2 regions of the Exiguobacterium sp. FSL W8-0210 genome follow, and region 2 is predicted to be linked to the other one. Evidence: riboswitches for the same ligand, from Rfam matches in the RefSeq annotation. Region 2 holds a riboswitch; the other holds the start of a gene.

Region 1 (14,884 bases), 2.4 Mb from region 2:
TCACCGATTTCTTTCGCGTCGATGGCTTCTTGCTGAGCTGTAAGACCTGATGTGATCGCTTGAGCGATGGCGTCTTCGTTTTTAAAGCCGTAGCTCGCGTCACGTTTTTCAGCTGTCGGAATGAAGACGGTCTTCGCCATCGCTTCCACGTCCTTGAGTGCTTCCGTTGCAGCTTCCGGTTTACCAGCTACGAGTGCTTCTTCAGCTTTTGCTTGTGTTGCTTTTTGTAATTTATAGAAATACGATTGTAGACCTTTATCCACGAGTTGACGCGCGATGTTCTCATCGAGGTCCTTCGCTTCCACACCTGCTAAAGCAGACTGGATGACTTGTTCGATTTCTGGTGCTGTCGTCTCGACACCACCTTTGAGTTTCGATTCATAACTTGTCGTGACCATCTTCCAATCGATCGCTTGTCCTTCTTTTGCTTTGTCGAGTTCTGTTTTGATTGAGCTGAAGATCGTCAATTCATCTGTCAGTGTCGTTGCAGCAATCCCCGCATCTGCTGATTTTGTTTCGGTCGACTGTTCCGTTTTCTCTTTTTTCGGTGCAGTCGTATCCGTTTCATTCGAACCGCAGGCAGCCAAGATACCGGCTACCATGAAGATCGAAGCTACTTTTAAACGTTTTTTCATAATCGTGATTCCCCCAGAAGAATTAATAAGACGTTTTCCGTCATGTAGTCGTTTTCACAAATCTAACTATAGCGAGAATAATTCTCATTGTCAATTGAACTTTAAAGAAAAAAACGGCTTTGGAGCAGGGCTCCAAAGCCGTTTTAAAATGAGAAATTAGAACTGTTCGTACAGTTTTGTCAAATACGTGTAGACTTCGTCTGATGCTTGGAACATCATGACAGAATGTCCGAAGATGGCAGCTGGATTGAAGCCGTGATCAAGATCGATCGTTGATGCGATCGTGACATCACGGTCGCTGTCGAGAACGACGCGGAAGTATTTGAATTCTTGGTTGAAGTCGTTGATGGCGTTCAGAATCGGGAGATCCTCGACACCATCTGGTACGTGTGTCACCGTACGAGCGAACAATTCGACATCTGTCGTCGTCTTACTGAAGACGATCATCATCATCGGTTCTGCTCCAGCAGGTGTTTTTTCTTGTGTCATGAAGAAGACGTGTGTCTCATTCTCACGTGCTTCCATTGGAATGCCTTTTTCAACGAGGAAAGCTTGGAATGCTTCCAAGTGTTGTTGCTGTTGTGGCGCGATTCCTTGTTCGTTTGTTTCGGGTTGACGATCTTGGTGAATCGGTGTCACTTTATTGTTCTCGTTTGATTCGTTCGAGTTACGTTCCTGGTCCATTGCAAAATCCCCCTTTATATACTATAAATTCAGTTTCAAGCATTTCAGAAGGAATTGCAACTAATGTCCGTTAAGATAGGAAGAAAATACAAAAGAGTAGAGATATGTCATGTTTGTGAATCTGCGAGCAACTGACTTGAAAATACATACCTAACAGGGTATATTAAGTGGCAGATAGAAAATCGAGGAGGAATCATCAGATGAAAACGATCATCGTAGGCGGCGTCGCTGGTGGCGCTACGGCAGCAGCACGACTGCGTCGGATTGACGAAACGGCAGAAATCATTTTGCTTGAACGGGGAAAAGAGATTTCGTTCGCGAACTGTGGACTGCCTTACTATATCGGAGATGTCATCAAAGATCGCAATAAATTACTCGTCCAGACGCCAGAAGGCATGCATGCACGGTTTAATTTAGATGTCCGCAATTTGTCGGAAGCGATTCGGATTAACCGTGAAGCGAAGACGGTCACGATCCGCAATGTTGAAACGGGTGAAGAATACGATGAATCGTACGATCATCTGATTCTTTCTCCAGGTGCAAAACCGATTCGTCCAAACATTCCAGGACTCGATGACGCAACAAACGTCTTTACGTTACGGAACATCCCGGATACGGACCGGATGCGGGAATACGTCGATACGACGCGTCCAGAGCAAGCAGTTGTCATCGGTGGAGGATTCATCGGTCTCGAAATGGCAGAAAACCTCGTCGAACGTGGGGCGCACGTCACCCTCGTCGAGATGGCGGATCAAGTCATGGCTCCGGTCGACCCGGAAATGGCAGCAATCGTTCATGAACATCTGCGTGCGAAAGGCGTCGAGTTGATTCTAGAAGATGGCGTCGCTCGTTTTGAAGAGGCAGGTCGCCGCGTCGTCCTGACAAGCGGACGCGTGATCGAAACCGAGATGAACATCCTATCAATCGGTGTCGCACCGGAGAGTACGCTCGCAGCAGATGCTGGTTTAACACTTGGCATCAAACAGACGATTCAAGTCGACGATCAACTGCGGACATCCGATCCGTCGATCTTTGCGATCGGTGATGCGATCGAAGTTAAGGATTTTATCACGAAGGAAGCGACACATGTGCCGCTCGCATGGCCTGCGAACCGTCAAGGGCGTCTCGTTGCCGACATCATTGCCGGACGCGATGTCCGGTACAGTGGAACGCTCGGTACAGCAGTAGCGAAAGTCTTCGATTTGACAGTCGCTTCTACCGGTAACAACGAAAAACGATTGCGTCAGCTCGGTATGCGTTATGAAGCGATTCACCTCCATCCGGGATCCCATGCGGGTTACTATCCAGGGGCGAGTCCGATTTCGATGAAGCTGTTATTTGATCCGATCGAAGGAACGATCTACGGAGCGCAGGCAATCGGCATGACAGGTGTCGAGAAACGAATCGATGTCCTCGCGACAGCGATTAAAGGTGGATTGACAGTGCTTGATCTACCAGATCTTGAACTATCATATGCACCGCCGTATAGTTCAGCAAAAGATCCGGTCAATATGGCAGGATATATTGCGTCGAACATCGTGCTTGGTGACAGTGCGAACGTTCATTGGCACGAAATCGATAAAATCGTCGCAAACGGAGGTTTGTTACTCGATGTCCGTGAACCATCGGAAAACGAGTTAGGCGCGATTCCGGGATCGGTCAATATCTCGTTACCGACATTACGTGAGAAGTTGACTGATCTGCCGAAGGATCAAACGATCTATGTGACATGCCAAGTCGGATTACGTGGATATGTTGCGAGTCAACTGTTGCAACAACACGGTTATGATGTGAAAAACTTAAGCGGCGGATACAAAACATGGTCGGTCGTGCGTCGTGATCAAGAAGCACGAAGCCAAGCGAAGGAGGAGATTGCTGTGACGGTAACGAAACGTGAGCCAACAACGAAGACTGCACCAGAACAAGTGACGCTGCTCGATACGTGCGGCTTACAGTGCCCAGGTCCAATCTTAGAGCTGAAAACAAAAATTGATCAGATGACGGACGGCGAGCAAATTTTCGTCAAGGCGTCAGACCCAGGATTCTTGCCAGACGTTCAAGCATGGGCGAAAAAACTAGGTCACACAGTTCATTCAGCGGAGATGAATCAAGGTGTCGTCGAGGTCATGCTTGAAAAAGGGCAAGGAGAGACACCTGCTGCAGCGCCGGTTCAAGTCAATCCAGCAGATGATGCGACGATGGTCGTTTTCAGTGGTGATCTTGATAAAGCACTTGCCTCTTTCGTCATCGCACAAGGTGCACAAGCGATGGGGAAACAAGTGACGATGTTCTTTACGTTCTGGGGCTTGAACATCATTCGAAAACCAGACGCACCGGCAGTCGAAAAAGCCGGTATTGAACGGATGATGGGCATGATGATGCCGAAGCATGCCGGGGAGCTACCGCTCTCGAACATGAACATGGCAGGCGCCGGTCAAAAAATGATGAAAAAAGTCATGAAGGACAAACAAGTCGATGCGCTTGAAACGATGATGGCAAAAGCACAAGCTGCTGGTGTCCGGATGATCGCCTGCACGATGTCGATGGATATCATGGGCATCAAGAAAGAGGAATTACTGGATGGTATCGATTATGGTGGCGTCGCCAGTTACCTTGGTGCAACGGATGGTGCCAATCTGAATCTGTTCATCTAATCTAAAAACCTTTTTAAATGAACGTGTCAAACCTAACATCTGATGTGAGGTTTGACACGTTTTTTGTGGTATGAGGTATAGATGAGTTTGATTTTTCAAAAAAAATTGCGTATGATAATTCACATGTGAAAAAAGTTTACATCTAAAAAGAGAAACTATGTGGTGGAAGTGGAGGGAATCGGATGGAGAAGCAGGTAATGGATGTAGTCAGTAGAATTAGTGACATGTTATGGACAAACGTACTGATCATCTTACTCGTCGGATTAGGCATTTATTTTACATTCCGGATGCGGTTCGTTCAATTCCGGATGATACCGGAGATGTTACGTTTACTGTTCCAAGGAACGGATAAAGGCAAAGACGGTGTATCACCGTTCCAAGCATTCGCAATCAGTACGGCAGCTCGCGTCGGTACCGGTAACATCGCGGGTGTTGCGGCTGCAATCGCGCTCGGCGGTCCGGGAGCAGTCTTCTGGATGTGGTTAATTGCCTTGATTGGATCGGCGTCAGCATTCGTCGAGAGTACACTCGCGCAGATCTACAAGGTGCGGGACGATAAGGCATGGCGTGGGGGTCCTGCCTATTATATGGAAAAAGCACTCGGTCAACGTTGGTTAGGAATCTTATTTAGTATCTTGATTACGATCTCATTCGGATTTGTCTTCAATTCCGTTCAATCGAATACGATTTCGCTTTCTCTTCAAAATCAATATGGCTTTGATAAAACATGGATTACGGTCGGACTAGTCGTGCTGACGGCACTTGTCATCTTTGGTGGCGTCCGTAGTATCGCAACCGTCGCGTCGTTCCTCGTACCGATCATGGCCGGTGGTTATATTCTGATCGCACTCTACATCATGGCTACGAATCTTGAAGTACTGCCAAGTATTTTTAAATTGATCTTCCAAGAAGGTCTATTCGAATTCAAGACACTCGCAGGTGGTGCAGTAGGTGCAGCACTTTTGAACGGGATTCGTCGTGGTTTGTTCTCGAACGAAGCCGGTATGGGTTCAGCGCCGAACGCGGCGGCAACAGCGGAAGTCTCTCACCCGGTCAAACAAGGGTTGATTCAATCGTTTGCGGTCTTCGTTGATACGTTGATGGTCTGTTCGGCGACAGCGATGATCGTTCTCGTCAGTGGAGTGGCAACAAAGGATGCTAGTGGTCAACCGGTAGCTGGGATCGACTTAGCGCAAGGTGCGCTCGCATCACAAGTGGGATCACTCGCTACAGGATTCATGGTCGTCGCGATTTTCCTCTTTGCTTTTAGTTCTGTCGTCGGAAACTACTACTACGGTGAATCGAATATCAACTTCATCCGTGAAAATAAACAAGTCTTGATGGCGTATCGTGTACTCGTTCTCGTCATGATCGTCTTCGGTTCACTCGTTGAATCGGCGAACCTCGTGTGGGCGTTGGCAGATATCTTCATGGGACTGATGGCGATCGTTAACTTGTATGCGATCTTCCGTCTCTCGAAAATCGCGAAACTAGCGCTCGAAGATTATGTCGGGCAACGAAAAGCTGGAAAAGAGCCACGATTCTATACGGACTCGATTCCGAACTTGCCAGGGAAAGATACGCTTGAAGCATGGCAAGAATCAGAAAAAGACGAAAAAGCAATCTAAGGAAAAGGGAGTCAGAGAAATCTGGCTCTTTTTTTGTATAGAACGAATTTAAAAAGGGAATACAGAGTACAGAAGGGAGGGGGAGAATGGAAAACGTACATTTCGTCCGCGTCACAGATGCGGTCTGGGAGTCGTTCGGAAACGATCCCCACATCATCATGGATTGGATTTTATTCATTCATGAGACACAACCTGATCATGAACAATTGTTCGCCCTCGAACAGACGAACGCCATCTATCATTTGATGAATCAAATCGATATCTATATTGATCAAGACACACATTACAACCTGGGACGAGCGATCGTTGGCGAAGAGTTGATCGTCAATGAGGAGAAAGCGGCGATTGTCGGTATTCTGCCCTTGACACTCCTCATCATCTCGGCTGAGGTGATGCGGAATTTTGATCAACGGGCACTCGCTTCGATTCATGATGAAGCCGGAACACCGGGCGAATTCGAGGATATCTGGGAACAGTTTGCCGATTTACGTGCCTATTTTCAAAAGGCAGAAGAAGCGGAAGATACGATTTTGATTTATTATGTCTGATCAGCTTAAATCATAAAAAAAAGAGACCCGCTTCCAAGTCGTAGACTGGAAACGGGTCTCTCGTCGTTCAGATGAAGCAAGACGTCTTCACATGGAAGCCGTTCTTTTTTACGATAACCTTTAGATTAAAAATCGATTTCGTCTGGATCCGGTCCGAGGCGGACATCCGTTGCCAGACGATCAATTCTCTCAAGATCATCGGCATCGAGTTGGAAATCAAAGACGTCGAAGTTTTCTGCAATGCGTTCTGGTGTGACGGATTTTGGAAGAGCAACGATACCGTTGTCGAGGTGCCAGCGCAAGACGACTTGTGAAGGTGTCTTACCATGCTTCTCTGCGATTTCCTTGAAATCGTTGATTTCGAGGAATTTCCCTTGCATGAGTGGACTCCATGCTTCGACTTGGATGTTGTGATCTTGCAAGTATTCGTGCAGTTCGTGTTGCGGCAATTGTGGATGCAATTCGACTTGGTTGATCATTGGTGCCATCAAGCCCTCTTCTGCCAATGTATCGAGGTGATGTTCTTTGAAGTTCGAGACACCGATCGCTTTGATCTTGCCTGCTTCATACAGTTCAACCATTGCTTTCCACGCTTCGATATAGCCTTCGACCGGCCAGTGGATGAGATAAAGGTCAAGATAATCTGTTTCGAGACGTTCGAGCGATTCTGCGAATGCTTCCTTCGTCCGACCGGCACGAATATCATCGTTCCAGACTTTTGACGTTAAGAAGAGATCCTCACGTTTCACGCCGCTTTCCTTGATTCCTTTTGCGACACCGCGCTCGTTTTTGTAGACAGCAGCCGTATCGATATGACGATAACCGACACGTAATGCTTCAGCGACAGCAGCAGGTGCTTCTGTCTCTTCGTCTACTTGCCAGACACCGAATCCAATTTGGGGAATCGTAATACCGTTTGAAAGTTTTGCGTATTGCATGTGTTACTCCTCCTCATAAAACGTAGTTTAGATTTGCTCGTTTAGTTTAGCACGAACGAACGAAACCGTCCGTTTCCATGCTCATGGAGGAATAGAATGGGTTAAAATAAAAGAGAATTCATCACATCTGACCGTATGTCAGAAAGAGGGGGAGAAAGGATGGCTCAAAAGAATAAAAAGCTATCAAAGGGAGCTTGGCTTAGTATTAGTGCCTTGTTGGTCACGCAAGCAGTTAGCCTATTTTTCAGTGTACGAAAATCAGGACGTAACCCGTGGGTATGGGGAGGCGCGGGACTCGTTCAGTTTCCACTTCCAGCAATCGCGTATTTGATTTTAGAACGACAAGCGAAGCAGAAAAAATAACGAAACAGGTCCGATCATAGCGATCGGACCTGTCGTTTGTTAAGAAGAGATTTTTTCTTGTTGAGCAACTGATTTCTTTGGACGTGGGAAACCGAAGATGATGGCAATCGATCCACAGACGAAGAGCAGGAACGGATAGAACAGATACGGAATCAGTTCCGGTGAAGCCGTTTTCGTCAATTCTGCTGCAATCAAGAGTTGCGCCCCATACGGAATGATACCTTGAATCCCACAAGAGAAGATATCGAGAATACTCGCTGATTTCTTGCGATCGACTTCATACGTATCAGCGATTTCAGCTGCCAGTGGTCCAGCGACGAGAATCGAGATCGTATTGTTCGCCGTTGCGAGATTCGTCGCACTGACGAGTGCTGCCATACTGAATTCGGCACCGCGACGCTGAGAAATCTTGCGCGTCAACGTCTCTTTCAAGTAGACGATTCCACCGTTGAACGTGATCAAGCTGACGAGACCACCCATGAGGAGCGTCAAAATGGAGATTTCCGCCATGCCCATCATTCCTTTTGACATCGAGAGGACGAAGCCACTCAAGCCGAAACTACCATCAATCATACCGATGATGCCGGTGAGTAACGTACCACCAATTAAGACAAGAATGACATTGACGCCAAATAGTGCAAGGACGATGACAGCAAGATATGGAATCAACTTGTAGAATTCAAATGCTTTTGCTTCGACGACGTCACCAGAACCAGAAACGAATGCGAGTAGGATGACCGTCAAAATAGCAGCCGGTAGGACGATCATGAAGTTCGTCCGGAACTTATCGCGCATGTTCGTTTTTTGGGTACGGACGGCAGCAATCGTCGTATCCGAGATGAACGACAAGTTATCGCCGAACATCGATCCACCAACGACTGACGCTGCTGCGATCGCAACGTTGATGCCTGTCGCTTCATGAATACCGAAGGCGATCGGCGCGAGTGCAGCAATCGTTCCAGTCGATGTTCCCATTGCCATCGAGATGAAGGCAGCGATGATGAACAGACCACTCATCAGTAATGACGGAGGTAGGAACGTCAAAGCAGCATTGACGGTTGCATCGATGGCACCGATTGCTTCTGCCGTTCCAGAAAACGTACCGGCTAATAAGAAGATGAAGACCATGATCATGATATCAGGATTTCCGGCACCCGTTGCGATTCGTTCGACCGTTTGATTGATGGATCCTTTCGTCGTGATTGCAGCAAAGATCAAAGCGATCAATGCGGCGATAAGGATCGGAAATTTGTAAAAGTCGTCATAGAAGATCCCGGCTCCGATGAAGAGGACCAGGAATACGACGAGGGGAAGCAGTGCCCATTTGTTAGGCATGATCGTTTCATTCATTGTTGACACCTCGTTTCTCAAAGATACAAAAAAGACCCCTTCGCAAGAAAGAAGGAGGTCTTTATGAAATAAAGACGCTCTTCTTATCTCTCAAGCTTTCGCTTGCTGGATTTGGCACAGTACGAATCAAATCGTCCGCTGCCGAAACATCATTGGGCCAGTCCCTCCGTTTCTCGCGATAAAAAGAAGTCATTCAATTGTTTAAAACACGTTTCTTACCGTACCGCATTGAGTAACGCGTGTCAACTGTACTTTACTGAAGTGCTTGTTTTAACGTCTGGACGTTTTCTTCCATCAATTTAAAATAAGAGCTGTTTTGCTGTGCTTTCGTGACGGACTCTAGATTATGAATCGTCACGGATTCAGCTCCGATTTCTTTTTGAATGACACGTGCGACCTTAGGTGAGACCGTTTCTTCGAACGCGACGTATTTCAAATCATGCATCCGTGCTTCTTTCACTAAAGCAGCCAGTTGCTTTTGTGACGGTTCATCGGAAGGAGAAATTCCCGCGATCGGCAGTTGCGTGAAACCATATCGTTCTGCGAGGTAACCGTAAGCGGCATGCGTAACGAGAAGTTCTTTTTTCGATCCATCAGCGACGGCTTGTTTAAATTGTTCGTCCAATTCATCAGCTTGCTGATCGAACGTTTTTAAGTTTTTTTCGAACGTTGCTTTGTCTTTTGGTACTTCTTTTGATAGAGCGACTGTGATGGAACGTGCCATTGTTTTTGCGTTGGTAGGATCGAGCCAGACGTGTGGATCGTATTTTCCGTGGTCATGGCCTTCTTCTTCATGTGCAGGTTCATCCGTTGCGTGATCATCGTGCCCTTCTTCTTCGTGGGCATGTTCGTCTTCACTATGCCCCTCTTCTTCATGTGCATGGAGTGTAGCATCCGATTCTAGTAAGTTGACGTCCTTACTCGTCTCGACGAAGCGGACATCCGTGCCTTTTAGACTCTCCTGGATTTTTTTCGAATACGGCTCGAGCGTCGTACCGGTTAAGAGGAACAAGTCGCCCTTAGCAATCTCGGTGAGTTGTTTTGACGTCGGCTCGTAAGAGTGGGGGTCTGCTCCAGGTGGGACGATCATCTTGACGTTGACTTGATCCCCTCCGATTTCGCGGGCAATAGCAGCCGTCGCGAACGTTGATGCATAGACTTCTGTCTGGGTTTTATCTGAAGTCGATGAATCGGTATTCGAACCGCAAGCAGCGAGAACACTTGCACTTGCGAAAGCGACTGTTAAAGCGGGAATGATTTTTTTCATTATATGATACCTCCATTATTAAAACGTAACTATTCCGATTTGGACTTTCTCACTATAGCGGAACGCTGGTGAAGCGTCAAGTACGAATACCGAGACGTTCGACTTCTTTTAAAACGGGGTAGAAGGATAATAAAGTGAAGAAACTAGCACGTCTTTTGGAGGTGATCAAGTGAAACGTGAAACTGCATGGCTAATGGGGGGAGCTGCGTTATTGACGACGGCAGCAGCGGGAGCGAGTATCTGGAACAATTATGGTGCATTGCTTCGATGGACCGAACCCGCCTTGCCACTCACAGAAAAACAACTTGCACCGCGGACGCTCACCTACAAACAGGTGGGAAACCGCATCTTACAGCTCGATCTCTATTATCCACCGGGAGAAGGACCGTTTCCAGTTGCCATCTATGCACACGGTGGTGCATTCGTTCGTGGAGAGCGCGATGACATGTTCTGCTTTAGTCCAATCGTCGACCGTCTGCTTGAACTCGGAGTTGCCGTCTGTAGTATTGAGTATCGTTTGTTCGAAGAGGGCAGTTATTTTCCGGATAACCTCGAAGATGTACGGGATGCGTTATGTTTTTTGAATAAGGAAGCAGAGGGTCTTCGCATTCTAAGAGGACGGATGATGGTATGGGGAGACTCAGCCGGAGCCGCACTCATGCTGACGACGGCACTTGCCCCATCTGCTTTCGTTGGTGAGCGTGATGAGCGCCACATGCCATTGATCAGTGGTGTGATCGCTTTATATCCACCGACGAACTTTTTGTTGTTTAATTTCATTCAGACTTGGATTGCCCACATTAAGTTCTACAAGGGGGGACGAGAAGAATGGCGCAAGCTGATGACGCACGTCTCACCCGTCACGCACCTAACATCGGATGCCCCGCCCATCATGCTCTTGCACGGTAAAAAAGATCCAATCGTCCCATTTTCTCAAGCCTTGCATTTCGTTGAGAAGGGAGCAGATGTCGGAGCAGATGTTCGTTTGTTTTCCTTTCCGAATGGCACCCACTCACTTGCCAGTTTCGCTCAGACGGAAAATCCGTTAAAGATCGAGCGATTGCTTGAACGAATTGAACGTTTCACCTGTCAGGTACTACTGTTGCCACCACGACAACTTCCGAAAGGAAAACATGATACAATCAGTCATATTTCTTAAATGAGGGAGACAGAGACATGACTGAAATTTGTTTAGTGCGGCATGGTCAGACGGATTGGAACTTAAACGAACGGATTCAGGGAAGAGAAGATATCCCGTTGAATGCAACAGGAAGAAGACAAGCGGAACTCAGTGCCGCTTATCTATCGAATGAAAAGTGGGATGTCTTATTAGCAAGTCCCTTGTCGCGTGCCGTTGAGACAGCAGAAATCATCGGTCGTGCTGTTGGTTTAACGATTACAGCGACAGACGAGCGACTTGTCGAACGCGAATTCGGAGCTGCTTCCGGTGAACCGGTTGCGTCGATTTATGAAGCTGTTCAAGCGAACGATACGAAACGTGTTCCGGGTCTTGAAACGGAACAAGCGATTCAGGATCGCGTATTCGAAGCATTACAGGAAGTGACACGAACGTATGAGGGGAAACGAATCTTAATCGTCTGTCACTCGCATACGATCAAAGCAGCCTTATCGTCGATTGATGAGACATTCAGTTACCGGACACCTTTGAAAAATGCATGTGCGAATTATATCCAATATACGGACCACTATACGATTGATCGAATCAATGTAGCGGATCACATCACGGACGAAGTCGAAAAACCTTAAGAAATCGGTGTTTCTGGATGTTCTGCTAGATACTGTTTAAATGTTTCTTTAGCGATACTCGTGATATGTGCACCGCGTTTTGAACGACGATCCTTGTATTCTTGGACGAGTTCCTCACCAGCGAATCCATCTTCGACGACTTCACGTAAGATCGATTCGGATAAATCATTCTTCATCATGACCATCTTACCAGTGAAGACATAGGAGACGTGTTCGCTTAAGGCAGTCCGTTCAAGAGGCGTGACGATCATCGCGGCAGGGTCATTATCGGGTCGTGAGATCGTGATTTCAATCAAAGCACGTAAATGTTTTGTGAACAATTCATCGACGATCGGCTGATCGCTCGAAGGAACGACGATTTCTGCGACCCATTGTGCCGTTTGTTCGGTACTGACCGTTAGTCCGTCTTGAATGGCGACGGGAATCGTCGTATCACGTCCTGACTCGTCCATTAAAATGCGCAATGTGCATAATTTAAAGGTTTTCATGAAAAAATGCCCTCCCTTGATCGCTTACGATTTTTCTACAGTATACCGTGAGGAATGTGGGACGGGAAACTTTTCCTGACGAAATTCGTATGAACTATGTTTAAATAAGACTAGATATTACTAACAGGAGGATCGTTCATTATGCCGCAAGTACTCATTGGAATATTAGGAATCCTGGGTATTGTCTTACTTGCCCACCATATCATCATGTATTGGCATGCTGAACCGACAGACCGCCCGACGCTTGCATATCGCATTGCGCTCCTGATTGCCTGTTTGCTACTCATTAGTGGAAGTGATCATTTAATCAGTATTTTTTACGCGGATTCCTTAGCAGAATTCGGTCAACGCATAACGTATATCGTCTTCATCGGAGGTGCGCTTGGTTTCGCGTGGTACTTTCGTAAGAAGATGGAACAAGCGCCAACAGAAATGACACCTGTCGGAAACGAAGCAGGATTAACATGAGAAAAGCGCCGTTCATCCTGAGGGAGGAAGAACGGCGCTTGTTTGTGCGTCTTATTTTAAACCACTCGTGAGTCGTGTTTCCCGAATCATGTCGAGTTTGAGTTTCCAGAGACGGTCACTGAATGTGACGGCATAAATCTCTGGCAAACGGAGACGTTTGTACTCCTCCCAAAGACGACCAATCTGCGTTTCATGGAAGTGACGGATCTCTTCAATCGTTGGAACTGTATAAATTAGCTCTCCATCTTTGAAGATCGGTTCAAGCAAGCGTTCGACCTTGAACTGCTCCACACGGTTACGGAACGATGGGTCCCGGACGTCGATGAGATCGACGGCTTCAAGTGTCGATGGATCCTCATCCATCAACGTCACGTAATCCCCTTTAAACTTATCCGTCACCGGATCGATGATGCGATAGACTTCCTTGATGTGTGGTGTCGTCGTCTTGGCTTTTGACGAGGACACTTTGATGACAGGCGTGAGTTCGCCGTCTACTTCACGCGCGACCAGTTTATAGACCATTCCGAGAGCGGGTTGCTCGTAAGCTGTAATACCACGTGTTCCGACGAGGAACGTATTCGCTTGGGCGCCTTGGATGCGCAAATCTTGGATGACGTACTCATCGAGATCCCCTGACAAGACGATGTCGACTTCCGGGAAGCCGGCTTCGTCAAGCATGTTACGAGCACGTTTTGACAAATAAGATAAGTCACCAGAATCGATCCGGATTCCGCGCAGTTTATGTCCTTTGGCTTGGAGTTCCTTTGCGACCGTGATGGCATTCGGCAGACCACTCTTGAGTGTGTCATACGTATCGACGAGTAACGTCGATTGATCCGGATAGTGAGAAGCAAATGTCCGGAATGCTGTTAGTTCATCATCATGGAATTGAATGTCGGCATGTTCCATCGTTCCGCCACATGGGATTCCGAAATCGCGTCCTGCTGAAGCAAGACTTGTGACGTCAAAACCAGCGAGGTACGAAGCACGCGTTCCGAAGTAAGCAGCATCGATGCCTTGCGCACGTCGGGCGCCGGCTTCAAGAAACTTCGCACGGGGTGCCGATTGACGAATGCGTGCGTATTTCGTCGCGATGAGTGATTCATGGTTCGCGATGTTCAAAATCGCGGTCTGTAAGAGTTTCGCTTCAAAAATTCGTGCCTCGATCCGAATCAATGGTTCGTTCGGGAAGACGATTTCGCCTTCTTTGACACTGGAAATCGAACCGTTGAACTTGAATTGACGCAGTTCATCCTTGAATTCATCTGGGAAGCCGATCATCTCTTGCAAGTACGTGATGTCTTCTTCCGTGAAACGGAGTGTTTGAATGTACTCGATGATGTTCTCAAGACCCGCAAAGACGACATACCCTCCTGCAAACGGATTCGAACGGTAGTAGACATCGAAGACGGCACGTTCATTGTGACGTCCTTCTTTCCAGTAGATATACATCCACCGTGGTAAGTATAGATCGGTATGGAGTGCAAGATTACGTTGTAACATAACGGACAAATCCCTTCTTATTCGCCGACGACTTCTGCGCCGATCGATTGTTTAAAGTGTGTAAGCGCCCAGTCGTGACCCGTCGTGTTAAAGCTTGCGACCGCATCGGCATGGACGACGATATGATACCCGAGATTGTAGGCATCGACAGCTGTATGAAGGACACAAATGTCCGTACAGACACCGACGAGGTGGACTTCGCGGATACCACGTTCACGCAAGCGTAAATCAAGGTCCGTCCCGGCGAACGCACTGTAACGCGTCTTATCAATGACGTGATCAGCGACACGTGCCATGGCTGCGACTTTCCCAAACAAATCACGTCCATGTGTTCCGCGAATATTATGCGGCGGGAAAAGGACAGTTTCCGGATGGAACGTATCACCTTCCTCATGAATATCGTTGGCAATGACGACGTAGTCCTCTGTTGAAAATTCCTCCATCAATGTAGCGATCCGGTCTTCAATCGCCTGTCCTGGTTTTCCACAAGTCAGCTTCCCTTCGTCAGCAACGAAGTCGATCGTGTAATCAATGACAATCAGAGCGCGCATGTGCGTGAGCCCCTTTCGGTTTTGAATTAGTGTTCTCTTT
Region 2 (14,884 bases):
TGACGGACTCGAGGTGCGAGACGATGATCGTCGCTTCCGCCGCCGCTTCGTGTACGGCAAGGAGATCACGCTGTGACATCGTAATCGGCTCTCCGGTCAAGAACTGGGCGGCGCCACTGTTGACGACGATGATATCGGGTGTATGTTGTTCGATTGCATGCGCGACCTCGTCGCACCAAATCGTATCACCGGCGATATAAAGTGTTGGTTCGTCCGGATGGGTGAGGACGAGCCCAGACACACGTCCCATCCGTTCGCCGATTTCACCGACACCATGCTGTCCACCTGTTCGATGGACCTGGATATCACCGATCGTTACACCAGAATCGAAGGAAGAGACGTTCGTGAAGCCGGCTTCTCGGATGTGCTGGGCGTCTTCTTCTTGCTGCGCATAGAGTGGCAAATGCTTGGGTAGAAGTTGTTTAGCAGCATCATCGAAATGATCGGCATGCAGATGCGTGACGAAGATGGCGTCAGGATCGAGCAGTGTGTTGACATCGACCGGTAAGTCGACGAGTGGATTGGCGACGGCATTTGGTGTTTGACCGAAGGGAGGCAAGCTGCTTTTTTCGCCGAGGAACGGATCAATTAGTAAGACTTGATTGGCATACGTGACAACGAGTGTTGCATTACGAATTTGTTGAATATCCATTAGGTTCATCCTCTCTCAATGACTCGGATTGACTATTCCCCGTCTGGCATTCAATGAATCCTATCGCAAGCGTTTCTCCATCGCCATGACGTCGACATATTCACCGTTCAACTGTCCTTGCTCCTTAAACGTTCCGACGATCCGGAATCCAGAGCGGATATAGAGTTTTTGTCCGATTTTATTGAATGGGAAGGTGAAGAGAATGAGTTTATGCATCTGATGATCACGGGCGTGTTGCTCAGCCGTTTCAAGCAAACGTGTGCCAATCCCTTGTCCACGATGAGTCCGGGTGATATAAACCGAAATCTCACCGACGGATGCGTAGACAGGACGCGGATTATACGGATCGAGGGAAATGAAGCCGAGGACACCTGTGTCATCTTCAGCGACATATCCGGCATATCGATCGGTGCGTTCTGCATACCACTGGGTCATGAAGGATAAGTCCTTTTGGTCGGTCTCAAGCGTTGCGATTCGATCTTCGATGCCTTCGTTATAGATGGCGAGAATCGCTGGTAAGTCGTGTTCCGTTACGGGACGAATATGCATACGCTCACTTCCTCATCGCTTTTCCTTCATTATATCGGTTACGTGTCAATGTAGTGATATGTTTGTGCGATAAGAAAAGCGCTGATTTCCTTCACATAAAGGAAATCAGCGATTATATCGTTCTTAAGAGACCGTTGACGTCTCGTTTTCATAAATCGGAACCCAGCCGTCTGTCGTGACGAAGATCCGAACAGCAACGACTTTACGATCGTCTTGAAGCGTAAAGTAGTGGCGTGTGTTAACAGGAACGGAAATCAAATCACCAGGATTGAGTTCGATGTTATAGTAGCCGACTTCTTCGTCTTTGATCGCGAAGACGCCATGACCGCTGACGATGAAACGAACTTCATCATCCGTATGGTGATGTTCTTTCTGGAAGTTGACGAGCAACTCATCAAGGTTCGGTGTCGTATCCGAAAGTGAGATGATGTCAGCTGTCTGATACCCACGACGTTCTGATACGTCTTTGATTTCTGGAGCGAACGTATCGAGAATCGTTTGTTTGTCTGCATCCGTCAGTGTGAAGTTTTCAACGAGAGGCGCTGGAAGTTTCGAAACGTCCCACTGTTCGTAAAGAACGCCGCGTGACGCGAGGAAGTCAGCGACTTCCGTTTGATCCGTATACCGTGTGTTTGTTTCTTGGAATAAGACTGTTGCCATGAGATGATTCCTCCTTTTAATGAGTGGATTGACGGCATGATTGCAACGTCAACGTGTAATTGAATAAAAACTCGAAGGCTTCGAGGTGTTTCTTTGCTTCAAAGGCGGTCGGTGCCCAGACCGTGATCCCGTGATTGCGGATCAGGACAGCACCACTGTCTGCTGTGACATGAGGTGCAAAAGCAGCGGCAAGCGTCGGAATGTCCGCATGATTCGGAATGATCGGTACCGTGACCGTCGCATCCTCTTCCCAGTGTCCGAGTGCCTTGATGATTTCTTGACCGGAAAAGGTGATACTGCCTTGATCGCCATAGAGTTCCGAAATCACATTGTTCGCAATCGTATGGACATGCAGGGAACAACCGGCGTCCGTTCGATTGAACACTTTGACATGGAGTAATGTCTCAGCGGAAGGACGCCCGGATTGCTCACCGATCAATTGACCGGTCGCATCGACATGAACGAAGTCGTCAGGAGTCGTCTGTCGCTTATCTTTCCCGCTTGCTGTCACAAGAAATTCAATCGGAATAGCAGACGTCCGAATGGCGAGGTTACCACTCGTACCAGGGAACCAATCGCGCGCCGCAAGCTCTTGTTTGATGGCGCGTAGCTCTTCATACCGTCGCATGAATGTCATGTTGTCACCTCCGCTCGTGTTAAATCATGAACGATATCGTGGAACGTCTCAAAAGGTGTATAGGCGATATCATTCTCTTCACACAACGTGATCAGATAATCACGGGCATAGACACGATCCGCTTGTTTTGCGAGTTCGAAGTCCGTCACCGAGTCACCGATGACGATGATGACGTCACCGTCTTTACGTAGTGTCCGGGCAACGGACGTTTTACAACAGCCGCACCCGTTCGTGCAATGGGCATCGCAGGCGTTTGGCCAATCGATATGGACGAATGGACCACTGAAATCGGCGACGTTACAGTAAATCTGTTCTTGGTCGAGGAATGGCGCTAAGATTGGTTCGACGAAAAAGTCCATTCCACCGCTGACGATCGAAAAATCGATGCCTTGACGACGACTGTACTGCAGTAACTCCGAAAATCCGTCGCGAATGACCGCACGCTCCAACAAAAAGTCAAGATAGGCTGTTTTTCCGTCAGACGGCAGAAGTGCGAACATTTGCCCGACACCACTCTGAATCGATAACGTCCGGTCGAGTACGCCGTGTTTCAACGGTTCGAAGTCACTCGCTGGCGCAAATGCCTGCATGAGTGCGATGATGTTATCTTGCGTCGTCACAGTACCGTCGAAGTCACAAAGAATCCGTACGGTCATGACTTGATCCCCCAAGCGTCGAGGGCGATTCGTAATTCTTCATGACGCGATGCTGCCGTCGATAGGGATTCATTTGCGAGTGCCGCATCGAGTGCCTGACGGAAAGCGATGACACCAGCCGCAGCACCTTGCGGATGACCATGTACGCCGCCGCCAGCGTTGATGACGGAATCGATCCCGAAGTCCCGTACGAGTTGAGCGACGAGTCCAGGATGAATACCGGCTGAAGGAACCGGGAAGATCGATTTCGTCTGACCAAGACGGGTCGCTTCGACCGCGATACCACGAGCGACATCCTTTGGCAAAGCGACATTGCCGTAAGGAGACGGGAATAGCGTCAAGTCTGCTCCAGCAGCACGCGGTAAAGTGCCGAGTAAGACAGGAGCTGCGACTCCGTGATTCGGGCTAGCAATCAACGCACCGCTATATGCCGGATGATTGAAGATCGGAACGTTGATTTCCGGATCACTCGCCAGTTCGCGTAAGACGTCGAGTCCGTATGTGAAGGTATTCAGCAAGAAAGCAGTCGCTCCAGCATCAATCAATCGCTTGGCTTGATCCTTGAGCGTAAAGACGGGACCACTGAGTGTGATCGCATATAACGCACGTTTACCGGTCCGTTGGAAGTGAGCATCGATGACCTCACGTCCGATCCGTGCCCGGTCAATCGTCGGTGTCAACGGATTGTCGTATAGGATCTCATCGTCTTTGACGAGATCAATCCCACCAGCGAGTTGTCCTTCGAGTTGATCACGAAGGAACGATAAATCGCGTCCGATGACTCCTTTGAAGATGCTCATTAATAATGGGCGATCTTCGACACCGATCAAGGAACGGACCCCTTCGATCCCGAATTTCGCACCTGGAAAGTCCGACGTAAATGTATCGGGTAGTAGCAATTCCGTTAATTTGATTTCACCGTCGAGTGAGAGTTTCCCGAAGACGGTCGTCAGAATCGCAGAAAAGTCGCGCGATACATTGTGTTCCGGGTAACGAATCGTGATATAGCCTTTACCATCGCGCTCTTCGGTATGTACGACTTCCCCTTTGAACGAGGCGAGTTGTTGTTGTTCGAGATGATTCAGTTCCGTCCAAGAACCGACTGTCAGACCAAGCGCGAGTTGTTCAGCGCGTTGCTCGAGTCGATCACGGGCAGTCAATTGATAAGTAGCAGTGATATAAGCCATGTCTTTCCTCCTTCAACAAAAAAATGGTCTCTCGTCAGCGACAAGAGACCATGAATGATTCGAACGTGGACTCTTATCTGTCAGCTTAGTAGCTGCAAGAATTAGCACCGTGCCAAAAGGTCGGTTGCTGCGACATCGTAGGGCTTGTCCCTCCGTCTGCTCTTGATAAGAATTGGATGAAATTGTGAAATCTAATTGCAATTTTTACATGAGAATCGTGACTTGTCAAACTTTTTTAGAAAATTTATTTTTTTGAAAATACTCTTTCTATAGATGACTTAAAAATGATGTCCGTTTCTGCTTGATTTCGATTTGACAGCGAGGAAGTCGATTGCGTAAGATTCAAATCAATATCACACACGACAACTACATACGACTCTTATCGCGAGTTGGCAGAGGGAATTGGCCCGATGACGCCGCAGCAACCGACCACTTGGCACGGTGCTACATCCAACAGACGTTTCGTCTGAGAGATAAGAGGACGCAGTGACTTTCCTGCGCCTCTTTTCGATGACGAAAAGAGGCGCTTTTTCGTGTATCACATAGGGGGAAACTGAGATGACATATAAAGCATTCACAGAACAGGACGCGATTGATCGTGTTCGGACATTAGGACTGATCGGCGATGGAGCCGTCGAAGCAGAAGAGATTGGCGACGGGAACCTCAACCTCGTCTTTCGGATTCGAGAAGGCGAACATCGCTTGATTCTAAAACAAGCACTCCCGTACGCGAAAGTCGTCGGTGAGAGCTGGCCACTATCACTCGAGCGGGCGTGGATCGAGCAATCCGCACTCCGTGAATTCGCCCGGCATGCCGTGCCGTTCGTACCGCGTGTCTTTCATGCTAGTCACGACGAGGCGTATACGGTCATGGAAGATCTTTCACATCTGACAATCGTTCGAAGCGGTTTACTCGCAGGTGAACAGTATCCGTTGCTTGCGGAACATATTGGTTCTTATCTCGCTCGGACTTTATTCCATACATCGGACTTTGCGCTTGGTCCGGTTGAAAAAAAACGTGTCGCCCGAACGTACTACAATCCGGACTTGTGCGACATCACGGAAAAATTAATCTTCACGGATCCGTTCCATGACGCGGAGACGAACGAGATTGAAGCCGGGCTTGAAGAAGAGGTGGCACGTCTGTGGGCGGACGATGAGTTGAAACGCGAAGTCGCAAAACTCGAAGCGCTTTTCATCACAAAAGGAGATGCGTTGCTACACGGCGATCTACATACAGGAAGCATCTTTGCTTCGGCAACGGAAACGAAAGTCATCGATCCAGAATTCGCCTTTTATGGTCCATTCGGATTCGATGTCGGACAGTTCATCGCCCACTTATTCTTTGCAGCATACCCGGATTATTCAGCACTTCGTGATGCCCGGATTCGCGACATCGATACGTTCTGGCTGACGTTCGCTTCGACGTTCCGCGCCTTATGGGAACGCGAAGCCGTCGAACCATTCCGGACATCGGGACTCGTCGACGATGTACTGAGCACGATTCTACAGGATGCACTCGGCTTTGCCGGTTGCGAACTGATTCGTCGGACGATCGGACTCGCACCGGTCGCTGATTTAGAAACGATTAGTTCTATGACGGAACGACTAGAACGAAAACAACATGCTTTACGTTTAGGATCGGCGTTAATCAAACGTCGGACCGAGTGCCGGACATTTGATGATTTACGAAACTTCGACGTAACGGAGGAACTTAGCCGATGAGTACATTCGTTCAAAGTATTCGTTATGAAGACCGTGTCTTGACGATTCTCGATCAGACACGTCTACCGCAGGAAGAACACTATGAAGTCATTACCGATCTTGCACAAGCGGTCGAAGCGATTAAACAACTGCGCGTCCGAGGGGCGCCTGCGATCAGTTTATTTGGCGGATTCGTACTCGTTCAAGAGGCGTACCGGTTTGAAGCAGAACTGTCGATCTATAAGCAGATTTTGCTTGAGACATCAGCGACGTTACTCGCGACACGACCGACGGCTGTTAACTTACGAAATGTCCTTGATCAATTGAATCCAATCATTCAAGACGGGACGTCGGTAGAAGAGATCCGCGAACGGCTCGAGCAGCGGACGATTGCCTTATACGACCAGGATGCGCAGACGTCACGTCAAATCGGGATTCATGCACTGGAATTGTTCCAGTCAGGCAACCGGATCCTAACGATCTGTAATGCTGGATCGATTGCGACCGCTGCTTATGGAACAGCACTTGCGCCGTTCTATATCGCAAAAGAACGCGGCATTGAATTATCTGTTTTTGCGAGTGAGACGCGACCATTACTGCAGGGAGCACGACTGACGACATGGGAGCTACAACGTGCCGGCATCGATGTCACGTTAATTACGGACAACATGGTCGCCCATACGCTGAAAGAAAAACAGATCGATGCGATCATCGTCGGTGCCGACCGCATTACACGAAACGGAGATACCGCGAATAAAATTGGGACGTTCCAATTGGCATTGCTCGCGCAAGCTTTTGGTATTCCGTTTTACGTCGCAGCACCGCTCTCGACGTTCGACTTCTCGCTCGTTTCCGGAGACGCGATCGAAATCGAAGAACGTGATCCGCAAGAAGTGACGACTGTCCAAGGTGTCGCGACAGCACCGGAAGGCGTCGCTGTCTTCAATCCGGCGTTTGATGTCACACCACACACATTCATCACGGGCATCATCACCGAACTTGGTGTCATCACGCAACCGAATGAAGAAACGATTGAACAATTAACAGGGCTTCAACCCCTCGGATAAGGAGATATGTCATGAAGAAACTAGCTTACGCCGTCCTAGCACCGGCACTGTTACTAGCGGCTTGTGCGAATGGAGAAGCCACGACGACGAAGGTCGTCAAGGATGTACCAAAAGGGGTTCAATCGGACGTCAAGATCGCCGTCATCCGCAACCTAGCATCGGATGATCATACGAAACAATTCCTTGATGGCGCACGAAGTGAAGGCGAAGCGCTTGGCTTTAAAGTCAGCACGTTCATTTCGGAAGGTAACGACGTCAAGTTCAAGGAGCTTGTCGCGCAAGCGATTCAGCAAGATTATGATGGGCTCATCATCTCGCATGGTAAGGAAGACTACGCCTATGACATGATTAAACCAGCGGTCGACAAAGGGCTGAAGGTCGTGACGTTCGATACGGTCACGAAGAAAAAAGGAACGGCGTTAAAAGGTGTGACGGAAACATTCCAAAACGATCATCAACTCGCGAAGCTATCGCTTGATGAAGTGACGAAGGTGACGGACAAAAAGCCGGTCCGTGTCATCAAACTTTGGTTCGGACCAGGTTTTGCCCCGCTCGATCGTCGTCAGGAAATCTATAAGACGTACGAAGCAGACGGTAAGATCAAAACGCTTGAGACGGTTGGACCGACAAACTTCCAAGATGTCCAAGGGGATATTGCAACGAAGATGAATGCGATTCTCGCGAAATATCCGAAAGGAAGCATCGATGCGGTTTGGGGAGCGTGGGACGAAGTCGCAAAAGGGGCTTACAAATCGCTCAAGGATAATAAACGTCAAGAAATCCCGCTAATCTCGATCGATGTCTCGAATCAGGATATCAACCTGATGCGTGAAAAAGGCAGTAACTGGGTCTCGACGAGTGCGGTGGATCCATTCTTGATTGGACAAACGGACATGCGATTACTGGCTAAGAAAATCGCTGGCGAGAAGACACCAGACAGCTTTGATCTCGACGCGAAACTCGTGGAGCAGAAGGCGTTGAAGCAGGATACGACGATGTACAATCTCGATACGATCATCAAAGGATGGAGTACATCGGACAAATTCAATGAACCGTGGATGGACCGGTTGCGTGACGTCCATAAAAAACAATGACGTCTACCAATCATCACTTGAAGATGACCGGGATTTCACTGGCGTTTCCAGGAGTGCAAGCCTTAAAACAAGTCTCGTTTGAAGTGAAATCCGGTGAAATCCACGCGCTTGTCGGTGCGAATGGTGCCGGTAAGTCGACGTTGATGAAAGTCTTATTCGGAGCGGAAACGGCGGACGAAGGAACGATCTGTCTCGACGGGAAGGAGTTGTCCATCACATCACCACGTGACGCGAAACAGATTGGAATCGACCTTGTCCAACAAGAGGTCGATGTGGCGCTTGTCCCGTATTTGACGGTCGCTGAGAATATCTGTCTCGATCTGTTGACGGACGGAACGATGACTGGCTTCGTATCCCAACGCCGTTACATACAGCGTGCCAAGGAAGCGTTAGCGACATTACAGGCGGATATTTCCGTCAAGACACGTGTCGAGGAGTTGCGGCTTGCTGAAAAGCAACTCGTACTGATTGCTCGCGCCCTCGTCCAAGAACGCCGTTTTTTGATTTTAGATGAACCAACGGCACCTCTCAGTCAGGCGGAAACAAGCCATCTCTTTTCAGTCGTGCGTCGTTTAGCCGAACGAGGGCTTGGGATCATCTTCATCTCGCATCGTTTACAGGAACTATATGAGATTTGCGACTCCATCTCGGTCATGCGCGACGGTCAACTCATCTCACGACATCTTTTGACAGACATCACGAAGGAAGCTGTCGTTGAGCAGATGCTCGGGCGTCAGCTTACGTCTGTTGCGAAAACGTCACGGGTAAATGCAACGAACGTATTGACCGTCGAGAGTGCTACGAATGCGGACGTCCACGATATCTCCTTGACGGTTCAAGCAGGTGAAGTCGTTGGTATCGCGGGTCTTGTCGGTGCCGGTAAAACGGAATTATGCAAAGCATTGTTCGGTGATCGCCCGTTTCAGGAAGGGGAGGTTCGGATAGGTGGAAAAGCCCATCGCCTTCGCAATCCACAAGCTGCGATTCAAGCGGGAATCGGTCTCGTTCCAGAAGAACGACGAAAAGAAGGAATTCTTGTTGCCGATTCTGTCGCAGAAAACCTAACAGCAGCGGCAGCTCATGATTTCGTCAACCGCTGGGGGCTGATGGATCGTCGCAAAGAAGCAGATCAGGCATCGCAATGGGTCAAGGAGCTGGGCATTAAAGTGGCAGACGTGAAACAGGAAGTAGGTCAACTATCCGGTGGGAATCAACAAAAAGTCGCCATCGGAAAATGGTTACTGACCGATGTTTCTGTACTCGTCTTGGACGAACCGACAAAAGGTGTCGACGTCGGAGCCAAACAAGATATCTATCGTCTGATTGACGGACTCGCGCAACAACAAAAAGGGATCCTTTACGCGACGAGTGAATGGGATGAACTTTTGACCGTCACGGACCGAATCTACGTCATGTTCGATGGACGGATCGTCCATGAAACGAAGACGGCGGATACATCAGAAGAAACCTTGTTGTGGTATGCGACAGGAGGAGGGCAACGATGAATGAGGTAGTATCAAAACAAACGAACCGAGGGAAGGGTTTACGTCCTGTCCTCGGATTCTTGAACGACTGGGGGATCGTCCTCGCGATCCTTGCCCTCGTCCTGTTTTTTGCGACGACGGCTCCAACATTCCTACAAGGGACGAATTTAATTAATATTTTACGAAGTATCTCCATCGTGACGATTATCGCGATCGGCTTGACGGTCTCTTTGACGGTCAATGGATTTGATTTATCGGTCGGGTCGACCGCGACGCTTGCGAGTTCTTTCGTCGTCTCGTTCTTCGTCTGGTACAGTCTACCGCTCGGTGTCTCGATTGGTTTAGCACTTCTCTTATCTCTTAGCGTTGCTCTGGTGAACATCTTACTCATCGTCTGGTTTAAGATTCCGGATTTGTTTGCGACGCTTGCGACGATGTTCATCGTCGAAGGTGTCGCGATGACGTATACCGGTGGTGGTTCAATCAGTGCCGGAATGCCGCGCTTGGACGGTACACCAACAGTCGGCACGATTCCGGAGGCATTCGCGAAAATCAGCCAGGCACCTTGGATCATCGTCATCATGCTCGTCGTCGTCGCTGTGACACACGTCTTCTTAAGCCATACGCGACACGGTCGTTTTCTCTATATCATCGGCGGGAATCCGGAAGCCGCACGACTGACAGGAATTCGTGTCAACCGCTACCGGGCACTCGCGTATCTGATTGCTGGGTTACTTGCGGCGGTCGGTGGGATTTTGCTTGCGTCACAAGTCGGATCGTCACAAATCAATGCCGGTTCCGGTTATCTGATGCCAGCGGTCGCAGCCGCATTCATCGGCTCGTCGTTCGCAGGACAAGGGAAGCCGAATGCGCTTGGCACACTCGTTGGGGCTTGTCTCGTCGGGATTCTTGAAAATGGTCTTGTCATGTTGTCTGTTCCATACTATTCGTTGAATATCATCAAAGGGCTGGTCCTTGCGGTCGCACTCGCGACGACCTATGCGCGGTATCGGAAAAAATAATTAAAATTCGACGTTTCATTTATAACATATTCGGTAATATTCAATATATGAAAGGATGGTGATGCACATGAATGATTACCAATGTAGAGGGAACGATCGCATGTCGCTTCTGAAAGAAGAGGATCACCGGACTTGACGAACGTTGTCCATTGACACGGATGTATTCGTGTTTTACGTGCAACTGCACGATTCAAGAACGGATTACGGCATGTGTTCGTTCCTGAAACAAATAAGGGGAAACGCTACGGCGTTCCCCCTTTTTCACGTGCTTGAAACTGCTCGTATTTCTTTAAAAGCATAGCGGAATATGAGATGATATAAAAAGTCAGAAAATTCAACTACTATGAGAGCAAGGGGCCTGACAATGCGAACATACACTAAGGAGATTCAAGCGATTATCGACAACGTAGAGAAAGTCATCATCGGTAAGGAAGATGTCATCACACAATCATTGGCAGCACTACTAGCGGGCGGTCACGTCCTATTAGAAGACGTACCGGGAGTCGGGAAGACGATGCTCGTCCGTGCGTTCAGCCGATCGATCGGGTTGACCTTCAAACGTGTTCAGTTCACGCCAGACCTACTTCCGTCAGATTTGACGGGTGTATCGATGTATAACCAGAAAACTAGCCAATTCGAATATAGACCGGGTCCTTTAATGGGGAACATCGTCTTAGCCGATGAGATCAACCGAACATCACCAAAAACTCAATCTGCCTTACTCGAGGGAATGGCGGAAGCGAACGTCACCGTCGATGGTGAGATTCATACGCTTCCGAATCCCTTTTTCGTCATGGCGACACAAAACCCGATTGAACATGAAGGAACGTACCCGTTACCAGAAGCACAACTTGACCGTTTCCTCGTCAAAGTCAAAATGGGTTATCCTGATTTCCAGCAAGAAATGAAGTTGCTCACGCGTTTTGAACGGGATGAACCGATCGAAACACTCGAAGCTGTGATTGGTCGCGAGCAATTGCTCCAGATGAAAGAAGACGTCAAGAACGTCCATGTCTCACAGCCCGTCAAAAAATATATCGTCCATCTCGTCCAAGCGACACGGACGAATGGATCACTCTACCTCGGTGCGAGTCCTCGTTCTTCGATCGCCTTGATGAAGGTCGCGCAAGCGTGGGCGTACATGGAAGGACGCAGTTTCGTTTTGCCGGATGATGTTAAACATCTCTTGATTCCAGTCCTGTCACACCGCCTGATTTTGACAGCGGATGCGCGTTATCACGGTCAATCGTCGGAACGGATTTTGGAACAGATCAAAAAAGAGGTTGCTGTACCCATCCAACAAGACGTGGAGTCCCTATGACGAAGTGGCAAATTGGTTGGCGTTACGCTGTATTACTTTTGACGACGGCAGCCTTATGGGCATATGCGCGCGTTGATGGCGGAAATGTCGCTTCCTTGCTGTTTTACGTCATGGCTGGTTTGACCGTCTACTGGACTCTCTTCCTCATTTGGCCCGTCACGCAGGCACTTGCGACACGCGAAGTATCGAACAAGATGCTCGTTGCTGGAACCGATATCCCGGTTTCCTTACGGGTTCGTCGACGTTTTCCGTTTCTCGTCGGAGCCGTCGAAGTGACGGAGGTGATTCCGAACGAACTCAGTGAAGAAAAACTCGATATTAGCCGTCCACTCCGAGCCCATTACCGGAAGACGGAGCAAATCGATTACACGATACCATCGATTCGTCGAGGGGTGTATCAGATTCCAGGCTGTATCGTCGAAATCACGGATCCATTCGGGTTATTCAAGCGGAAGCGGATGTTTCCGGTCGAGACGTATCTTGCGATCGAACCGGCACGACTTGCCGTTCAGCTTCCCCATGAGGAAGACCGTGGCGATGGGGGAATCTCACCGGTGTCACTTGATCTTCGCCAGTCGTCCTTTACCGTCGTCGGGGTCCGGGAATACGTCAGTGGGGATCGGATGAATCAGATTGACTGGAAAGCGACAGCGAAACGCCAAGGGTTGATGACGAAGACGTTCGAACGAGAGCAAGAACGGGAGACGACGATCGTCTTTGATGAGGGAACGGAGGCAGGTGAAGCCTTCGAACGTGTCATCTCGATGCTCGCAGAAACGACGGATCAGTTGAACAAACGACGACTGAGCTATCGGATCCATCTCGTCGGGCATGCCGTTCAATCATTGTCGTTACCACTTGAAGGAGCGAAACTGACGCATTACCTGATGACGGCGCAACCGAGTCGGACGCGAACGTTCATCGAGTCATGGGAGTATTCGTCTAAGGCGCTTCGATTGAGCGGGAACGTCCTCTTCATCACACCGGATCTTGAATCGAACAATGAACTATGGATTTCGAAGATTAATCAAGAAGCCACCGTTCATGTCTATACACCAGAACGGAGGGGAGTGCGATGATACGACGATTAATCTGGAACGCCATCGCAGCAGCCCTTTTGACTTGTTTCATGCCACCACTTCTCGAACTGACTACATTCGAGCATCTTTGGTCCTTCTTACCGATGCTGTTCCTGCCTTTACTGTTATCGCCTCTCGCGCGACGTTACTTCTTACTTGGCAGTCTCGCGGGGCTACTATTGTCGTTCTACTTGATTTTGACGCCGGGAGCAGCACCGTGGGGCATCTTTACGGAAATCAGCTCAGATGTTCAAAGTGTCATCAATGGTGAGTTACCGGGACGACCAGCCTTTGCACTCTCGATCGGACTAATCAGTTTCTTGATCGCTTATTTAGCACGGCGGACATTCCCGAATCGCGGATTTGTGTTTGGCCTTGCCTTCGGTGTCATCGGATTTATCGCCTATTGCGATACGTGGACGGATTATTCGGGAGAGACGTTCATTCTCTATCCGATCATTCTATCTTTATTATTACTCTATGCGACGGAAGTTAACGAACGACCGCGCGCTTCTTACGTTCGTCCGCTAAGTGCTTTATTCATCATGGGTGCTGTCATCGTCGCTGCTGTCCAAAGTCCTGTCATCAATGCGACATGGCAAGACAGTTGGTACGATTTGACGTCTGGTCTTGAAGGGGAAGGAGAGCCGACAAATGCGATTCAGAAGGTCGGATACGGTAACAATGATGAGCAACTCGGTGGACCGTTTCAGATGGACGATCGAGAAGTTTTCCAAGTCGAAAGTGAAGGGAACCGCTACTGGCGAGTCGAGACGAAAGATATCTATACCGGCAAGGGGTGGGTGCTGTCGGAATCGAATCCGGAAATCGATGCGCGTGGTTTCTTCTCGCATTTCGGAAAAGAGGTCAAGACAAGAAATGAGACGGCAACGTTTGAGATGGCACGTGAATTACCATTCGTGCCATATAACGGTGACAATGTAAGGGTCGAAGTGAATCAGCAACGACAAAATGTGTTGGTTGACCTCGAGAATCAAAAAATTTCGTATCTCGACGAGGCGGATCGTCAACGAAACTATCGAATCGACTATTCGTACCCACTCTTTACGGAAGAACAGCTCCAGACAGATGAACCCGTCAATTTATCGGATAGAGAAACAGAACGGTATCTCCAACTGCCGGAAGGTTTACCACAACGAGTTCGTGATTTAGCGGAACAAATCGTCGAGGGTGAGGAGACACCGTGGGACAAGGCGCGAGCGATTGAAAACTATTTCGAAGAAGAAAACTTCGAATATAATACGGAGGAAGTCGCCGTACCAGGAGAAAATCAAGATTACGTCGATCAATTCCTGTTCGAAACGAAGCTCGGATACTGTGATAACTTCTCGACGTCCGCCGCTGTGTTGCTTCGGGCAGCTGGATTACCCGCACGCTGGGTAAAAGGGTTCACGGGAGGCGAATCCGATGTCATCGGATCCGCCGTGACCAGTTATACGGTACGAAATAAAAATGCCCACTCGTGGGTCGAAGTCTACATTGAAGGACCAGGCTGGATACCGCTTGAGCCGACTGTTAGCTTCGACGGAGCAGGTCAATATACGATTGACCGAGAAACGAACAACGAGACGGAGCAAACAAATCCACAACGCGAAACAGAAAATAATACAGAGACGACGACACCAAATCGTCCGCAGGAAAATCTTCTCGACGAAGAACAGACGACTAGCGCCGGACAGACGGAGCAGAAGTTAATTCCGTTTTGGCCAATCTTCCTGACGGCACTCGCTCTCTTGTTCCTCTACCTGTTC

What was found. A riboswitch is a leader RNA that binds a small molecule or an ion and turns the genes downstream of it on or off. The one in region 2 is predicted to bind S-adenosylmethionine.
Region 1: linked by a shared signal. The riboswitch ahead of MKY22_RS15000 (Na+/H+ antiporter NhaC family protein) and the one ahead of mtnK (S-methyl-5-thioribose kinase) in region 2 are both predicted to bind S-adenosylmethionine.

Annotation. Positions count from the first base shown of each region.
Region 1 is NZ_JBBOUK010000001.1:2,875,424-2,890,307, reverse strand. It holds gene MKY22_RS15035 (hypothetical protein) at 1-635, opposite strand, end outside; gene MKY22_RS15030 (YbjN domain-containing protein) at 792-1,319, opposite strand; gene MKY22_RS15025 (CoA-disulfide reductase) at 1,520-3,973, shown strand; gene MKY22_RS15020 (alanine/glycine:cation symporter family protein) at 4,156-5,601, shown strand; gene MKY22_RS15015 (hypothetical protein) at 5,688-6,149, shown strand; gene MKY22_RS15010 (aldo/keto reductase) at 6,275-7,087, opposite strand; gene MKY22_RS15005 (hypothetical protein) at 7,247-7,450, shown strand; gene MKY22_RS15000 (Na+/H+ antiporter NhaC family protein) at 7,490-8,800, opposite strand; SAM riboswitch class I at 8,881-8,985, opposite strand; gene MKY22_RS14995 (metal ABC transporter solute-binding protein, Zn/Mn family) at 9,054-10,067, opposite strand; gene MKY22_RS14990 (alpha/beta hydrolase) at 10,237-11,226, shown strand; gene MKY22_RS14985 (histidine phosphatase family protein) at 11,244-11,834, shown strand; gene MKY22_RS14980 (YwpF family protein) at 11,831-12,322, opposite strand; gene MKY22_RS14975 (hypothetical protein) at 12,464-12,790, shown strand; gene MKY22_RS14970 (nicotinate phosphoribosyltransferase) at 12,842-14,293, opposite strand; gene MKY22_RS14965 (cysteine hydrolase family protein) at 14,311-14,844, opposite strand.
Region 2 is NZ_JBBOUK010000001.1:443,224-458,107, forward strand. It holds gene MKY22_RS02395 (MBL fold metallo-hydrolase) at 1-652, opposite strand, end outside; gene MKY22_RS02400 (arsinothricin resistance N-acetyltransferase ArsN1 family A) at 713-1,201, opposite strand; gene MKY22_RS02405 (1,2-dihydroxy-3-keto-5-methylthiopentene dioxygenase) at 1,325-1,861, opposite strand; gene MKY22_RS02410 (methylthioribulose 1-phosphate dehydratase) at 1,878-2,498, opposite strand; gene MKY22_RS02415 (2-hydroxy-3-keto-5-methylthiopentenyl-1-phosphate phosphatase) at 2,495-3,154, opposite strand; gene MKY22_RS02420 (2,3-diketo-5-methylthiopentyl-1-phosphate enolase) at 3,151-4,341, opposite strand; SAM riboswitch class I at 4,412-4,513, opposite strand; SAM riboswitch class I at 4,718-4,821, shown strand; gene mtnK (S-methyl-5-thioribose kinase) at 4,900-6,066, shown strand; gene mtnA (S-methyl-5-thioribose-1-phosphate isomerase) at 6,063-7,112, shown strand; gene MKY22_RS02435 (sugar ABC transporter substrate-binding protein) at 7,124-8,206, shown strand; gene MKY22_RS02440 (sugar ABC transporter ATP-binding protein) at 8,203-9,711, shown strand; gene MKY22_RS02445 (ABC transporter permease) at 9,708-10,712, shown strand; gene MKY22_RS02450 (AAA family ATPase) at 11,077-12,033, shown strand; gene MKY22_RS02455 (DUF58 domain-containing protein) at 12,030-13,112, shown strand; gene MKY22_RS02460 (transglutaminase family protein) at 13,109-14,884, shown strand, end outside.